Regions from separate parts of the Carnobacterium sp. CS13 genome, predicted to be linked through region 1. Evidence: predicted binding sites of a transcription regulator. Region 1 holds the regulator's gene; each other region holds the start of a gene.
What was found. Region 1 encodes LexA, which represses DNA repair genes until DNA is damaged. Its sites were predicted from a motif close to CNAACANNTGTTNG; they were not measured.
Positions count from the first base shown of each region.

Region 1 (3,217 bases):
TGCTTCAAGTGCAGCATTGATTTCGTCTAAATCGTTTCCATCTTTTACTAAAATATAGTGCCAATTGTACGCTTCAAACCGTTTTCCAACGTTTTCAGTGAAGGCTTTTGAAGTCGGTCCATCCAATGAAATATCATTCGAATCGTATAACATGATCAGTTTACCTAACTCTAAATGACCCGCTAAACTTGCTGCTTCTGCAGAAACCCCTTCCATTAAATCGCCATCGCCACACAAAGCATACGTGTAATGATCCACGATTTGGTGATTTTCTTTGTTATACGTAGCGGCTAAATGGGCTTCAGCCATTGCCATTCCTACAGCATTTGCGATCCCTTGTCCTAATGGACCAGTAGTCGCTTCAACCCCATTGGTATAGTGAACTTCTGGGTGTCCAGGAGTCTTACTTTCCCATTGGCGGAATTTTTTTAGATCATCAATCGACACCTGATAGCCTGCAAGGTGTAAAAGGCTGTACAACATCATTGAACCATGGCCGGCTGAAAGGACAAACCGATCCCGATCCACCCACGTTGAATTTTTAGGGTTTACTTTTAATTGTTGCGTCCAAAGAGTATACGCCATCGGCGCTGCCCCCATCGGCAAGCCTGGGTGACCAGAATTGGCTTTTTGCACTCCGTCTATACTCAGTGTTCTAATTGTATTTACCGCTAATTGGTCCGTATTGTCAAACAAGTAAATCATCCTTTCAATTGTAATACCTCTATTTTACTGTTTTATTCCCATTGAAGCAATCACTGAATGCATTTTTTATAAAGACAGTCTTTCTTTCCTCATACCTGCACTATTTATCGCTCCATTTGTTAGGAACGGTCGTGGATGCCTTTTTCTTTTTGGATTTCTTTCAATTTATCGGGAGTCACATCGTTGCCTTCCTCATCAACAACTTTTAGTCCTTCGATATGATTGCGCATTCCTCCTCGAAAAGCCGCTAAATACGCTTCGCGAAGTTTTTTTTGTTCTGCTTGTTCAGACAAGCTCAGCCCTTCAGCTTTAGATTTATTTGCTAATTCATTGATTCTGGTCAATTGTTCTTTAGGTAACATTTTACTCACTCCATTATTTGTATTCTTTAGCTACTATACCAAAAAAATCCTATAAAATACATCAAATTGATTTTTAAATATAGCGAACATTTGTTTGATTCGCATATAATTTTATGGTATTCTATGAATAAGAAATATATAGGAATTGAGGTGCAGCTATTTATGCGTAAAACTCCAGAATCTAGACAAATTGAAGTATTACAATATATCCACGAACAAGTCCAATCAAAAGGTTACCCACCGACTGTACGCGAGATTGGAACAGCCGTTTCTTTATCTTCTACATCGACTGTCCATGGGCATCTGTCCAGATTGGAAAAAAACGGGTTTATCCAACGAGATCCTAGTAAACCGAGAGCAATCGAATTAACAGCTACGGGGTTATCAAAATTAGGTGTTCAATTAAAACAAATTCCTTTGCTAGGAACTGTTACAGCGGGCGAACCCATCTTAGCAGTAGAAGAAGCGACCGATTATTTTCCGCTTCCGCCAAACTTAAAACAAGAAAGCGAATCGCTTTTCATGTTGACTATCCGTGGGGAAAGCATGATCGATGCTGGGATTTTTGATGGTGATGAAGTGATCGTCCGCAAACAATCCAGCGCCAACAACGGAGATATCGTTATTGCCTTGACCAATGAAGACGAAGCAACATGTAAGAGATTTTATAAAGAAGATCATTATTATCGTTTGCAGCCGGAAAATGAGACCATGGATGCTATTATTTTAGATGAAGTATCTGTTTTAGGAAAAGTCGTAGGACTTTACCGCAGCCATATATTTTAATACAAAAAGTCGCTAAACAAATTTTGTTTAACGACTTTTTATATTGTCCATTATTAGTTTATCAAGCTTCTAGTATTCCATTAAAGCTAAAATATCGTATCCTTTAATTTTGTCACGTCCATTTAAATCGGTTAACTCAACTAAGAAAGCCATACCGACTACTTCTCCTCCTAGTTGCTCAATCAATTTGACTGTTGCCGCAATTGTTCCACCAGTAGCTAGTAAATCATCGCAAACCAGCACTTTTTGTCCAGGTTTGATAGCATCTTTATGAATTTGCAAAACGTCATTGCCGTATTCTAAACCATAGTTGACTTCGACTGTGTCACGAGGCAATTTTCCTTTTTTACGTGCCGGCGCAAAACCGATACCTAATTCATAGGCAACGGGACATCCTACAATAAATCCACGAGCTTCAGGTCCAACAATCATATCCACGCCTTTATTTTTTGCGTATTGAACGATTTCGTTGGTAGCATAACGGTAAGCTTCTCCATCTGCCATTAAAGGTGAAATATCACGAAAGATAATGCCTTCTTCGGGAAAATCGGGTACATTTGCAATATATTTTTTTAAGTCCATTGAAACTTTTCCTCCATCCAATTTTACAGTTCTTTTTTCAACTGTTGTTTTAACCAGGTTTCTAGTTCAGTAAACCGACTATAGATCAAAGCTTCTTCAGCTGCTATTTTTTTCAAACGGTTTTGATAAGTAGTCGATTCAGTCAACTCTTTCTTTTCAGCATTTGGAACAATATTCATAACACCGTCTTTTATTGTAACAAATCCTACTTCAAAAAACACAGAAATCATAAAAATCAATAGTTTTTCTTTTATTTTCAAATGCGTTGCTAATAAACTTATTTTATGACGAACATCAATATCAATATGAGTTGCAGTATACTTAAAAACTTGTGAAAATTGCATCCGACTAGGTATTCCAGTAAGATAAGCTTCTTCTTGGTTAAAGAAACAAGCCACAACCTTTGTTGGCTCTACCTGATTCAATACAGTGCTTAATAAAGTTAAATCTGAGGGGCAATCAACTAAAATAAGTTGATCCGTGTGCAGGATAAAACCCTCGGCACTTTCTTGATCAGTGATCAAATGACTGTAACTTGTCTCAGTGATGCTGCTTTCATATTGTTGATAGTTTTTTTCATTGAAAAATAAATAATCAGCAGGTGCCATCTGCCAAATTGCTGGAGCGATTTGAGTACTTCTCAAATCAAAAACTTGCACTCCCTCAATTGCCAAGTCTTCAATCATCAACTGAGGCTTACGCAACCCATTCCATTCATTAATGCTTAACTGTCCTACAATCGATAGTTCAGCATCAGCACCAATCTCAGCTGCAACAGGGCC
Region 1 covers NZ_CP067364.1:1,175,947-1,179,163, reverse strand. The annotation lists gene tkt (transketolase) at 1-705, opposite strand, end outside; gene JHE06_RS05770 (DUF896 family protein) at 825-1,067, opposite strand; gene lexA (transcriptional repressor LexA) at 1,230-1,853, shown strand; gene JHE06_RS05760 (adenine phosphoribosyltransferase) at 1,923-2,435, opposite strand; gene recJ (single-stranded-DNA-specific exonuclease RecJ) at 2,459-3,217, opposite strand, start outside.

Region 2 (3,217 bases), 310 kb from region 1:
TTCCGGTGAGTATAGCAAAATTCATTTTAAACAGCTCCTTTTATCTATTAAACATCATCATCCGTGTTGTTCCATTTTTTTAGAACCACAAATTGAATGTTTCGAATTTCATCAAAATCGACTTTGGTATTATTTATGAAGATACCTAATTCGTCACCACCAACAATATGACCAACTACGTCATCATAGTAAAATCCGTTTTGATCTACGTTTTCAAGTTGAATAGCGACAGACTTATTCTTTACTATGGATTCATTTATTACTATTTCAATTTCACCTTGGTTCATCTGTCTTTTTTGCTGATTAACTTTTGTCCTTTCGCTTGATAACTTTTCTTGGACAGCCGTATGCTCAGATAAATAAAAGCCTGCCCATTTCTTAATGCCGCGATCACGATATTCCTCATTTAAAAAGCTCATTGGATACCCTCCATTCCGCCAGCGTGCCCACCAACAAGAGAGCTGCGGTTAATAGCTGTAGCTCCTTCTAAAAGGCTGCTAGCATGTACTAGTGATTGAAAACCATACTTATCTCTTATTTTATCTACCAACAAATCTAATTTTTCATTTGTGATCTGTTGAGAGGGATCTTCAAATAAATCCAATTGAATATTACTAGTGTAAGTCAATTTTGAATAAGAAATTCCGATACTCCTTACAGCCATGTCGTCTTCATAATGTTTATTGAAAATATCAAAACAATAATCGACTAACTTCTTCGTATTAGATGTATTAGGAATTTTTAATTGTCGAGAGAATCCTGCTTTTTCTTCATGCTTAGAATAGGTAACGGTAAGGCTGACACATCCTGTTTTGCAAAGGTGCTTTCGAATGCGGGTCGCCACTTGTTCCGCCATTTCTCGAATCACTATTTTGATCTCATGTCTTTTATAATAATCTCTTTTAAGTATTTGAGAGTTTCCGTAACTTTTTTCTAAAGGACGATACTGATCTCTAATATCGCTGCGATCGATACCCCATGCACCAGCGTATAGCTGTTCTCCAATAAGGCCCATAGACTCTCTTAGCTGGTAAAAATTTGCATGTGCTAAGTCATAGACTGATTTAATCCCTAAGCTATTTAGCCGTATAGCTGTTCGTTCTCCGATGCCCCACATGTCGGTTATGTTTTCTATTTTCCAAATCGTTTCTGGGACATCTTTGTATCGCCATTCAGCAATCAAATTAGCGTTGCATTTGGCTTCATTATCCAAAGCTAGTTTAGCCAGCAACATATTGTCACCAATTCCAATAGTGACGTAAAGGCCAGTTTTCTTATGAATGTGGTATTGAATCATTCTAGCCAAGTCGTAGGCGCTTTTTCTTTTAAAGAGCTTCAAGCTCGCTCTAACAGACACAAATGATTCATCTATGCTGTAAATATGTAAATCCTCATCTGAAACGTATTTACGAAAAATATCGTTGATTTCCGTATTCTTTTCTATATAAAATTGCATGCGTGGAGGCACGATCAATAAATCAGGATGATAGGGGATATCCCGTTTTCTGGTCACGTTACTGATGCCTAATACTTTTTTAGCTAAAGGGGAGGCAGCTAGAACCAAACCGCCAGCATTTTCTGCATTGCTCATAACTACCAACATAGTTTTTAATGGGTGCAGGCCGCGTTCAACACATTCAACTGAAGCATAAAATGATTTAACATCAACACAGAGAATGTCGCTGCTTATCTCATCAGAGTAATCGAATGACATAAAGATCCCTCCTTTTTTATTTCATTATACGAACAAACGTTCGATAAGTAAAGCGAACAGAACATTAAAATAACCCTAGGAAACAAATCCAAGAGTTTTATCAAAATGCCTAGTAGTCCGCCGTTTATTTTTTAAAAAAGTTCCCCCAAAGTTCCCCCAAAAAATAATAGAAATACATGGACTAACATGGAGAGTTGGTTAAAAATAAAAAAGCCCGAAAGGCTATTGTATAGCACTTTCGAAGCTTTTACAGTTACTAGATAGAATCTAGTTTTATTAACGGTTGTAGTACTCAACGATGAATGCTTCATCAATTTCAGCGTATAACTCTTCACGTAATGGTAAACGAGTTAATGAACCTTCTAATTTTTCAGCATCAAAAGTTAGGAATTCAGGACGGCCGAATAATGATTCAACAGCAGACTTGATGATTTCCATGTTTTTAGATCTTTCACGAACAGAGATGACTTGTCCAACTGAAACGCTGTATGATGGAATATCAATGCGTTTTCCGTCAACAAGGATGTGACCGTGGTTTACTAATTGACGAGCTTGACGACGTGTAGTAGCAAAACCTAGACGGTAAACAACGTTATCTAAACGTTGTTCTAGTAAGATCATGAAGTTATCACCGTGTTTACCTTCATTGATTTTACCAGCTTTTACGAACAAGTTTTTAAATTGACGTTCGTTCATTCCGTACATGTGACGCAATTTTTGTTTTTCTTGTAATTGCAAACCGTATTCTGTTAATTTCTTACGGCTGTTTGGACCATGAGGACCTGGAGCGTAAGGACGGCGTTCGATTTCTTTACCTGTACCAGAAAGTGAAATGCCTAAACGGCGAGAAACTTTCCAACTTGGACCTGTATAACGTGACATAATAAAATTCCTCCAATAATTCTTTTTTGGAGTAAAATAACAAGTTGATAGTTCAGTATTTCGTGCAGTTTATTTTTCATTCTTCACCTTTGCAGCCGCAGGTTACACAAATGCACCATAATTGGCAATAAACTGTTGACGTGAATACCACTTTCACGCTGCATTATTTTACACAACTTGAATTATACAATGTATTCTTCTCAAGAGTCAAGCATTGTTGCACTTTTGTTTAAATCTGGCTGTTTTTTAATAAGATTTCAACAAATTGTTCTAAAAACTGTTGATCCACTGTATCAAAACGATTCGTGATCGGAGCATCGATGTCCAATACGCCTATTTTTTTATTATTTATCGTTAATGGAATGACGATTTCAGATTGACTGGCTGCGTCACAAGCGATATGACCTGGAAATTGATTAACGTCTTCCACCACAACAGATGCATTTTTTTCAAAAGCTGTACCACAGACACCTTTACCTATTTCGATACGGATGCAGGCTACTTTTCCTTGGAAAGGGCCTAAAACAAGTTCGCCAGAGGTTTCTTCATAAAGATAGAAACCAGCCCAATTGATATCAGGCAAATTTTCAAATAATAATGCTGCAGCATTGCTTAAATTCG
Region 2 covers NZ_CP067364.1:861,300-864,516, forward strand. The annotation lists gene JHE06_RS04145 (hypothetical protein) at 1-25, opposite strand, end outside; gene JHE06_RS04150 (hypothetical protein) at 48-419, opposite strand; gene JHE06_RS04155 (Y-family DNA polymerase) at 416-1,714, opposite strand; gene rpsD (30S ribosomal protein S4) at 1,991-2,596, opposite strand; gene JHE06_RS04165 (GAF domain-containing protein) at 2,826-3,217, opposite strand, start outside.
Region 2: the regulator LexA is predicted to act here: its motif matches at 1,744-1,757, upstream of JHE06_RS04155 (Y-family DNA polymerase).

Region 3 (3,217 bases), 1.2 Mb from region 1:
GCCTTCACTATCGATTGCACCTGATTTAGTCAAGAAGACGAATAACATTGTGGTAATCGATCACCACCGCCGCAGCGAAGAGTTTCCAGAAAAACCAGTTTTGGTTTATATTGAACCTTATGCATCTTCGACAGCAGAGTTGGTAACGGAGTTGTTTGAATATCAATCTAATGAAGCCGATCCAATCAATAAGATTGAAGCTACAGCTATGCTGGGCGGAATCATAGTAGATACGAAAAGTTTCTCATTACGAACAGGTTCACGTACATTTGATGCTGCAAGTTATTTAAGGTCCTGTGGGGCAGATGCGGTGTTGATTCAACGTCTATTGAAAGAAGATACGGACACTTACTTACTGCGCAGTCATTTGATTGAATCAATCGATTTTATCAGCGATAAAATGGCGGTTGCAATTGGCGAAGAAGACAGGGTTTATGATACAGTAGTAGCAGCACAAACAGCAGATACGATGTTGTCTATGACAAATGTCGACGCGGCTTTTGTGATTACCAAACGCTCAGATGGGCGTGTCGGAATCAGTGCTCGTAGTTTAGGCGAAATCAATGTTCAAGTTATCATGGAAGAACTTGGCGGCGGTGGGCACTTATCCAATGCTGCAACGCAAATAGATAATTGCACTGTGGCAGAAGCAAAAGAAAAATTAAAAGCAGTAGTAGTTAATCAAGATGAGGGGGAATAAAAATGAAAGTTATTTTCTTAGAAGATGTTAAAGGCAAAGGTAAAAAAGGCGAGGTCAAAAATGTAGCTGATGGATATGCACATAACTTCTTGATCAAAAATGGTTTAGCTAAAGAAGCAACTGCAGGAAGTTTAAGCGAATTAAAAGGGAAAATCAAAGCTGAAGAAAAACAACAAGAAGAAATCAAACAAGAAGCTGAAGAATTAAAAACCCTTTTAGAAAAAGAAGAAAATGCTATTGAAATCAAAGCTAAAGCAGCGGAAGACGGTCGTTTATTTGGTTCAATCACAACCAAACAAATTGCGTCAGCTGTCCAAAAACAATTAGGCATTAAATTGGATAAACGAAAAATCGAATTAAACGTTCCGATTCGGACCGTAACGTCGATGAAAATCGATATTAAAATTCACCCAGAAGTAACAGCAACGATGACTGTAAATGTATCGCCTGAATAAAATACCTAAAACTAAACGCATGAACAAACAATGTTCGGTCAGGATAAGAAATTCTGATCGAACATTTTTTATCTAATGAATCGTAAAAATGCAAACTATACCGGAACACTCGTTCTTATTGCTAGATTGTATTTCAAGAAATTTTGCGGTAAAATAAGAGCATTGAACTAAAGTAGCCAGTCTATACAAAAGGGACAAAAGGCTGCTGAAAGGAAGAGGAAATTTGGCAAATGAAGCTTTTCAAGATCGCTTACCGCCACAAAGTATTGAAGCGGAACAAGCTGTACTCGGGTCAGTTTTCTTAGATCCAGATACGGTTGTTGGAGCATTAGAATTTATTGAAGCAAAAGATTTTTATCGAAGAGGCCATCAACTTATCTTTCAAGCGATGTTAGATTTAAATAACCATAACGAAGCAATTGATATCGTAACGATCACTAATGCGCTGGAATCTAAAAATCAACTTGAAGACGTCGGCGGCATGGCTTATTTGGCTGAATTGGCTGTAACGGTCCCAACAGCTGCCAATATGGAACATTATGCTAAAATCGTTGAACAAAAATCGATCTTGCGTAATTTGATTCGAACAGCAACTGAAATCGTTACTAAAGGATATGACGAAGGAGACGAGCTGGCAACGATTCTAGATGAAGCTGAACGTGGAATCTTAGAGGTATCGGAAAAACGCAATAGAAGCGGTTTTTTATCCATCTCTGAAGTACTGAACACTTCCATCGCCCGCATCGATGAATTGTATCAAAATGATGAAGAAATTACAGGATTGCCGACGGGCTATAAAGCACTAGACAAAATGACGGCTGGTTTACAAAAAGATGAACTCATTATTTTGGCAGCTAGACCGGCAGTTGGTAAGACAGCTTTTGCGTTGAACATTGCTCAAAATGTTGGAACTAAAACAGATGAAACAGTTGCAATCTTCAGTTTGGAGATGGGAGCAGAATCGTTGGTAAACCGGATGCTGTGTGCAGAAGGCAGCATTGATGCAAGCAATCTGAGAACAGGGAATCTTTCTGAAGAAGAATGGCAAAACTTGATCGTGGCAATGGGAAGTTTGTCTAAAGCAAGCATCTACATTGACGATACTCCAGGGATTCGGGTGGCTGAAATACGCGCCAAATGCCGTCGTTTGAAACAGGAAAAAGGCGATTTAGGCTTGATTCTTATTGATTATTTGCAATTGATCGAAGGAACGGGTCGTGAAAGCCGTCAACAAGAAGTTTCTGAAATTTCACGGCAATTAAAAAAATTAGCTAAAGAATTGAGTGTACCCGTAATGGCCTTGTCTCAACTTTCTCGTGGCGTGGAACAAAGGCAAGATAAACGGCCGGTGCTAAGCGATATTCGTGAGTCTGGTTCGATTGAACAAGATGCTGATATCGTAGCATTCCTTTACCGAGATGATTATTACGATCGTGAAGATGGTGAGGATGAGGACGAAGACATGGCAGGAGAAGACAATGTTATCGAAGTCATCATTGAAAAAAACCGGAGCGGGGCACGAGGAACCGTTAAATTATTGTTTATAAAAGAATACAATAAATTTTCGTCATTGGCTTATTTTCCAGAAGATATGCCACAAAGATAGAAAAAGGCTGAAAACGATATCGTTCGTTTTTCAGCCTTTTATTTTTGTTTTAAAAATAAAATATTCGTTTATCAGCTTTTAATAGGCTTTGATAGAATAAAATATTCGCTTTTTATTGAATACTGGTTTAAATACTGATAAACTGAGCTGGTAAATGATGAGCAAAAAAATAAGTAGCGAGGTGTTTATATGTCTTCAGTAGTAGTAGTCGGCACACAGTGGGGCGATGAAGGAAAAGGAAAAATCACTGATTTTTTAAGTGAGAAGGCCGAAGTTATCGCGCGTTACCAAGGCGGAGATAATGCGGGACATACCATTAAATTTAATGGCGTAACATATAAATTGCACTTGATCCCTTCAGGAATATTCGCTGAAAATAAAATCAGTGTGATTGGAAACGGTGTTGTGATCAATCCTAAATCGCTCGTAGAAGAAATCGGTTATTTACATGAACAC
Region 3 covers NZ_CP067364.1:11,978-15,194, forward strand. The annotation lists gene JHE06_RS00050 (DHH family phosphoesterase) at 1-700, shown strand, start outside; gene rplI (50S ribosomal protein L9) at 703-1,155, shown strand; gene dnaB (replicative DNA helicase) at 1,379-2,761, shown strand; gene JHE06_RS00065 (adenylosuccinate synthase) at 2,951-3,217, shown strand, end outside.
Region 3: the regulator LexA is predicted to act here: its motif matches at 1,258-1,271, upstream of dnaB (replicative DNA helicase).

Region 4 (3,217 bases), 220 kb from region 1:
ACGCAAGGGTCTGTTGTCTAATGCACTCGGCAAACGGAAACCATATTCTATTAAACGCTCTTTTCTCGCTCTGTCGCCGTTATACATTCCTCTGATTTGCGACATAGTGATATGGGACTCATCGACTACAATCAAAAAATCATCCGGGAAAAAGTCCATTAACGTATATGGTGCTTGACCAGGCTCGCGTCCATCCATATGTCTGGAATAGTTTTCTATTCCAGAACAGTAACCCATTTCTAAAAGCATTTCTAAATCGTAATTGGTACGCTGTTCCAATCGCTGAGCTTCTATCAATTTATCTTCTGAACGCAAAACTTTCAACCGGTCTTCTAATTCAGCTTGTATGGTTTTAACTGCATTACGTGTTTGTTCATCATTAGCAACAAAGTGAGTCGCTGGAAAAATCGGCACATGTTGCACATCAGCTTTAACTTCTCCGGTCAAAACATCTACTTCACGAATCCGATCGATTTCATCACCAAAAAATTCTACACGGATAGCTTCACTGTCTCGCGATGCCAAGAAAATCTCAACAACATCGCCTCGCACACGAAAACGTCCCCGTTGAAAATCAATGTCATTTCGTTCAAATTGCATATCTACTAGACGACGCAGCATCTCATCACGGTTCATTTCTGCACCAACACGGATAGATAATACGTGATCACGATAATCAAGCGGGTTCACTAATCCATAGATACATGAAACAGAAGCAACGACAATCACATCACGCCGTTCCAATAACGAACTAGTTGCAGAATGGCGTAATTTATCAATTTCATCGTTAACACTTGATTCTTTCTCAATAAAGGTATCGCTAGAAGGGACATAAGCTTCTGGTTGATAATAATCATAGTAACTGACAAAGTATTCGACTGCGTTATTAGGGAAAAACTCTTTAAATTCTCCATACAATTGACCTGCTAATGTTTTATTGTGAGCAATCACAAGAGTCGGCTTGTTCACTTCTTGAATGACATTCGAAACAGTAAATGTTTTGCCTGTACCCGTTGCGCCCAATAAAGTTTGCTCTTTTTTTCCTTCTTCAAGGCCTTTGACTAATTCTTTAATGGCATTGGGCTGGTCTCCACCAGGTTGGTAATTCGATACGAGTTTAAAACGATCTTTCTCCATGATTACTTTTCACTTCCAGTCATTTTTTCTCTCTTATTAGGTTAAGAATAGCAGCATTATTTTATTTCTATCTTTTCATTCTACCACTGAACATGTGTTCTTACAACTCTAAAGCTACTGCCTATTAAAAACACACTTAGAGGGTTTCTCTAACTATCTATCCCTTAAATCAGTTCGTCAGAAAGAACCAAAAAGACAAAAAAATAAAGCTATAACAATTGGAATCCCAATAGTTACAGCCATACTCTTTTATTCATATAGAACTAACGACAATTATTTTTTAGCTAATTTAGCTGTTAAACGAGATTTGTCACGGTTAGCTTTATTTTTATGAATCAATCCTTTTGATGCAGTCATGTCTATAGCTCTGATTGCTTCTTTGTGTAAAGCCTCAGTATCTTCGCTTCCAGCTTCAACAGCTTGAACAAATTTTTTCACAGCAGTACGCATAGCGCTCTTTTGCACATTGTTTTCTAAAGCTGATTTTTCTGAAGTACGGACACGTTTGATTGCAGATTCGATGTTTGGCATTTGATTCACCCCACTTTCAATTAATTACAACTTAAAATAGATTATTCTAGTTGTTTCCAACACTTAATCATTATACATAATGCCTGGCTTCATTGCAATATAAACTGTAAAGTTTTTTTACTTGATAGCTTAAACGGCAAGTGACGATTTTAATTTCTTTAACGGCCGCCTGAAAACTGCAAAACAAATAATTCGAATTGCATTTCGCGATTTCCTTGGCCAGTCTTTAAACGGTATTCCGCTTCAATTAAACCGTTATAGGCCTCCAATAACGCTTGCTCTTTGAATTTTCTCATTTGCTGAATTCCTAATTTCACCCGGTAAGGATGCACTTTCAAGAGTTTAGCAATGTCTCCTTGTTGGTACCCTTTTTTTTCAAGTATTTTAATTTGAATCAATAAACGAAACTGAGTGGTCATAATCGCGTTGATTTTTATGGGATCTTCTTTTTGCAATAACAAGTCTTGATATAAATTAAGTGCTGAACCGACATCCTTTTTCAAAACATATTCATTTAATGCAAAAATATTTTGTTCCAATGATTTAGCGACTAATTCGTTGACAGCTTCTTTAGTGATCAATTTGGTGTCTTGTCCGAAAAGAAACAATTTTGGCAATTCCGCCATTGCAACTGAAAGTTTAGCATCTGTTAATTGAATGAACAATTCAAAAGCTTCCGGAGATATTTTAAACCCTTCATTTTCAATGGTATCTTTTAAATAGTGCCGCATTTCTTTTTCTGATAACGCTGCAACTTCGATCAAAGTAGCCGTTTTTTTCAGTAATTTCGTAATTTTTTTGCGTTCATCTAACTTTTCATAAGGGGCAAAAACGACTAAAACGGTTGTATCAGAAGGATGATTCAAGTATTGTTCAAACCATTTTATATCGTGTTCAACTTTTGATTTGGTTCTTTCACCGGTTAAAAAAAGAGGACGATCAATGATAACTAATCGATGATCTCCAAAAAAAGGGATGGACTCTGCATCGTCTAACGCTACTCCAAGCGGGACTTCTTCCATATCATAAGCGCCAAAATTCAAATCAATCTCGTCCTCTTTTAAGATGGATTGAATAAATGTGTCTCTGGCAATTCCAGCTAAATATGATTCTGTTCCTAATACTAAATAAACTGGAGCGCTCTCGCCTTTTTTTAGTTTGGCTATTTCTCTTGCAAAATCCAACGCATTCCACCACTTTCTTGTTCTTCTCTCATGGTACAAAGCTAGGATTGAATTTGCAAGTTCTTTTTTTATTTCAAAATCGTTTGAATGGTTTCTAAATACATTTTCTGGTTTAGTTCTAAGTAACGATAATGAATTGCGCCGTTAAGATCTGTTCGGTAAACTTTTGCTCCAACTTCTTCAATACGCTGCAGCACTTCTTCATTAGGATGTTTGAAGCGATTGTTTAACCCGCATGAAATCAAAGCCAATTTTGGGTCTAAGGTTTCGATAAACAGCTTGCTGGAAGAAGTTTGACTGCCATGATGCCCAACTTTCAAAATATCTGCTCTTAAATAAGGGTATTGTTTTAATAAGTTCTTTTC
Region 4 covers NZ_CP067364.1:952,715-955,931, reverse strand. The annotation lists gene uvrB (excinuclease ABC subunit UvrB) at 1-1,137, opposite strand, end outside; gene rpsT (30S ribosomal protein S20) at 1,411-1,668, opposite strand; gene holA (DNA polymerase III subunit delta) at 1,827-2,852, opposite strand; gene JHE06_RS04585 (DNA internalization-related competence protein ComEC/Rec2) at 2,921-3,217, opposite strand, start outside.
Region 4: the regulator LexA is predicted to act here: its motif matches at 1,225-1,238, upstream of uvrB (excinuclease ABC subunit UvrB).